One region of the Paenarthrobacter sp. NPDC092416 genome, then DNA from elsewhere that is predicted to be linked to it. Evidence: riboswitches for the same ligand, from Rfam matches in the RefSeq annotation. Region 1 holds a riboswitch; the other holds the start of a gene.
The links. Region 1 has a riboswitch for S-adenosylmethionine ahead of ACIQC5_RS03535 (aminotransferase class V-fold PLP-dependent enzyme). Riboswitches for the same ligand answer to the same signal wherever they lie in the genome.
Positions count from the first base shown of each region.

Region 2: another riboswitch for S-adenosylmethionine. It lies ahead of ACIQC5_RS06890 (homoserine O-acetyltransferase); the one in region 1 lies ahead of ACIQC5_RS03535 (aminotransferase class V-fold PLP-dependent enzyme).

Region 1 is NZ_JBIVQG010000001.1:793,657-795,847, reverse strand. It holds gene hisN (histidinol-phosphatase) at 1-800, shown strand, start outside; SAM riboswitch class IV at 981-1,094, shown strand; gene ACIQC5_RS03535 (aminotransferase class V-fold PLP-dependent enzyme) at 1,127-2,191, shown strand, end outside.
Region 2 is NZ_JBIVQG010000002.1:619,578-621,768, forward strand. It holds gene ACIQC5_RS06885 (bifunctional o-acetylhomoserine/o-acetylserine sulfhydrylase) at 1-1,118, shown strand, start outside; SAM riboswitch class IV at 1,268-1,383, shown strand; gene ACIQC5_RS06890 (homoserine O-acetyltransferase) at 1,398-2,191, shown strand, end outside.

The DNA.
Region 1 (2,191 bases):
TTTCCAGCTACAACGATGACCTGCGATTGGCCCACGTCCTGGCCGATTCCGTGGATGCCCAGACGATGGACCGCTTCAAGGCACTGGATCTGCAGATCGAAACCAAGCCCGATTTGACGCCCGTTACGGACGCCGACAAGGCTGCCGAGGAGGCTATCCGCGGCCAACTCTCGCGCTCTCGCCCCCGCGACGCCGTGCTGGGCGAGGAGTTCGGCAGCAGTGGTCATGGCTCGCGTCGTTGGATCATCGACCCCATCGACGGCACCAAGAACTTCGTCCGCGGCGTTCCCGTCTGGGCCACACTGATCGCCCTCGTCGATGAGGGCGAGCCCGTGGTCGGCGTCGTCAGCGCACCCGCCTTGGGCAAGCGCTGGTGGGCAGCGAAGGAGATGGGTGCTTACATGGGCCGCTCACTCGCCTCGGCCACGCGCCTCAAGGTATCCAACGTTTCGCGACTGGCAGACGCGTCGATGTCATATTCGAGCCTGACCGGTTGGAAGGAACGTGGCAATTTCGACGATTTCCTGGGTCTCACCGACGACGTCTGGCGCACACGCGCCTACGGCGACTTCTGGTCCTACTGCCTGGTGGCAGAAGGCGCCGTGGATATCGCCTGCGAACCGGAGTTGAACCTCTACGACATGGCTGCACTGGTTCCGATCGTCACGGAGGCAGGTGGACGCTTCACGTCGCTGGAGGGCGAGGATGGGCCGTTCGGCGGCAACGCCCTGGCAACCAATTCAATCCTGCACTCCGAAGTTCTCAAACGCCTCAACCCCGGATTGGACGACCTTCTCTGAGTCTTTGCACAGGCGCTGAAACGCTTCTTTGCAGAATTTTCGACGGCGGCCGCCCCCTTTTGGGGGCCGCCGCCGTTTTTTCTTCGCCAGATTCGCCATTCGTCAATCCAACGTAACAATCGACTTAACATAGCGAACTGACTTTGGAGCGTGCGCGCGGCTTGCCCTAACCTTTTTACAGGTCACGAGTGCCAGCGCTAAACCCCGGTTTGCTGGCCGGCAACCCTCCATTCGCGGTGGGGTGCCCCGGGTGACGACCTGGCCGGTCCGGAACGGATGCGGCAAGCGCGGATCCCCCTTTGGGGGTCCCTCTTGAGTGAGGTCCCATGAGCACTGTTACGTTCAACTCCACTTTCCTGCCGTCCTCCGATCAGCAAACGGCTGCAGCACGGCCCCTGGCCGCCGTGACGGGCGCGGAACTGCAAGCTCCCCTGATCCAGGGCGGCCACGTGCGGTACGCAAACCTCGACTACGGAGCATCTGCCCCGGCACTGACCATCGTCTCTGCCTACCTCAACGAAGTCCTGCCCTACTACGCCAGCGTCCACCGTGGCGCTGGGTACGCATCGCAAATCAGCACCTCGGTCTACGAGAACTCTCGGAACATCGTTCGCGAATTCGTCGGTGGCCGGCCGGACGATTCCGTGATCTTCACGCGCAACACCACTGATTCCCTGAACCTGCTCGCCGGCTGCCTGCCGCACGTCGACGGCCAGCCGACCGGCGGGGTCCTGTACCTGGACATCGAACACCACGCCAACCTGCTTCCTTGGCAAGGTGTTCCGCACCGCAGCGTCATCGCGGCCTCGACCCTTGCGGCGACGCTGGCCAACCTTCGTGCCGAACTCAGCCAGGGTGGCGTATCGCTCCTGGCTGTCACCGGCGCTTCGAACGTCACGGGCGAGATCCTGCCGATCGCCGAACTCGCCTCCTTGGCCCATGAATTCGGCGCCCGGATCGTGGTGGATGCTGCCCAGCTCGCACCACATCGCCGCATCAACATTGCCAAAGCCGACGTCGATTACGTCGTGTTCTCCGGGCACAAGCTCTACGCTCCGTTCGGGGCCGGCGTCATCGTGGGTCGTCCGGATTGGCTGGACGCCGGTACACCGCACCTCGCCGGTGGAGGGGCTGTCCGTGAAGCCCGACTCGATTCGGTCAGTTGGGCAACAGGTCCGGCACGACACGAAGGTGGCTCCCCCAACGTCCTCGGGGCAGCAACACTGGCGCGCGCAACCCAGGTTCTTGCAGGCCTCGACCAGGAAGCCTGGCACGCCCACGAGGCTTCGATCCGTTCCTATCTGGTGGAAGGACTGCGGGCGATCGACGGCGTTACGGTCCACCAGATCTTCAGCGACACGGAAGACACCATCGGTGTGGTCAACTTCTCG
Region 2 (2,191 bases), on a different contig from region 1:
TGGAGCAGCGCATCGCCAGCCTGGAAGGTGGCTTGGCAGCGCTCCTGCTGAGCTCCGGACAGGCCGCCGAGACGTTCGCCATCCTCAACATCGCCGAGGCTGGAGACCACGTCGTTGCCAGCCCGAGCCTGTACGGTGGCACCTACAACCTGCTGGCGCACACGCTGAAGAAGTTCGGCATCTCGGTCACGTTCGTGGAGGATCCGGACAACCTGGACCACTGGCGGGATGCCGTGCAGCCGAACACCAAGCTCTTCTTCGCCGAGGTTGTCTCCAACCCGCGCCAGGACGTGCTGGACATCGAAGGCGTGGCCGCCACTGCCCACCAAGCGGGCGTGCCCTTGGTGGTGGACAACACCTTGTCCACCCCGTACCTGATCCGTCCCATCGAATGGGGTGCGGACATCGTGGTCCACTCGGCAACCAAGTACCTAGGCGGTCACGGCGCCGCGATTGCCGGGGTGATTGTGGATTCCGGCAACTTCGACTTCGGCAAGGACCCCGAGCGCTATCCGGGCTTCAACACGCCGGACCCCAGCTACAACGGCCTGGTCTACGCCCGGGACTTGGGCAAGGACGGGGCGTTGGGGGCAAACCTCTCCTACATCCTCAAAGCACGGGTTCAGCTTCTCCGGGACCTCGGCTCGGCAGTGTCCCCGTTCAACGCCTTCCTCATCTCGCAGGGCCTGGAAACGCTGAGCCTGCGCGTCGAGCGCCATGTTTCGAACGCCACCAAGGTGGCGGAATGGCTTGAAGCCCACGACGACGTCGAATCGGTTGCCTATGCGGGTTTGCCATCCAGTCCGTGGTTCGACCGGGGCCGGAAGTACGGTCCCCGTGGAACGGGTGCGGTCGTGGCGTTCACGCTGAAGGGCGGCCTCGAAGCCGGCAAGCGCTTTGTCGACGGCCTTGAGCTCCACTCGCATGTGGCCAACATCGGTGACGTTCGCTCGCTGGTGATCCACCCCGCGTCCACCACGCACAGCCAGCTGACGGTGGCCCAGCAGGTGGCCGCCGGCGTCAACCCCGGCCTGGTCCGTTTGTCTGTGGGCATCGAGCACGTGGATGACATCCTGGCGGATTTGGAGGCCGGGTTCACGGCTGCCAAGGGCGCATAAATCCACATCTGGAGCCGCGTCCGCGTCGATGATAATTCGCCGGACGCGGCTCCGGCGTGCGCTTTCGTGAATGAATCAGCCCAAAACCGTCACACTGTTGTCACATTCTTCGCCAATGCAGCGGTGTTTTTCCTAGACTCTACGTATTAGGTCATGAGTGCCAGCGACAGCCCCGGCTTGCTGGCCGGCAACCCTCCTTCCGCGGTGGGGTGCCCCGGGTGAGGACCTGGCCTTCCGCATACAAGGCGGCGGGCAAGCGCGAAGTTAGGTGTCAAAGGAATGACTATTACTGCTACAGCCCTCCCCAAATCAGGAGAAGAAGACGGAACGGTCAAGTACGCCGGCGTAGGGTCGCTGGAGCTTGAGGCCGGTGGTTTCCTTCCGGACGTGGTCCTGGCCTACGAAACCTGGGGCCGGCTGAACGCTGACGCCTCCAACGCGGTTCTGGTTCAGCACGCGTTGACCGGCAGCACCCACGTGGCGCGCGGCGCGACAGACGAGGAGGGGTGGTGGGAGCAGCTCGTAGGGCCGGGCGCCACCATCGATACCAACAGGTTCTTCGTGATCTCCATCAACATCGTAGGCGGATGTTACGGGAGCACAGGTCCGTCCTCGACGGCACCCGACGGCCGTCCATGGGGCTCGCGTTTCCCGTTGATCACGCTCCGCGACAGCACCCGGGCCGAGGCAAGGCTGGCCGACCAACTGGGCATCGAAGCATGGCACGCCGTACTGGGCGGCTCCATGGGAGGTGCCCGGGCGCTCGAGTGGGCGGTCACCTACCCCGAGCGTGTCAAGCGCTGTGCAGTGATCTCGGTTGGTGCGTACAGCACCGCTGAGCAGATCGCCTTCGCCCAGTCCCAGACGCTCGCCATCCGCCAGGACCCGAACTTCAACGACGGCGACTACTACGGCGGCAGTGCGCCTGAGGCCGGGCTCGCCCTCGCCCGCCGGATTGCCCACATCACCTACCGCTCTGCCCTGGAGCTGGACTTCCGCTTTGGCCGCGAAGCCCAGCACCAGGAGACGCCGCTGGCGGCCGCAGTGCTGGGGGAGCGTGGCCGCTACCAGGT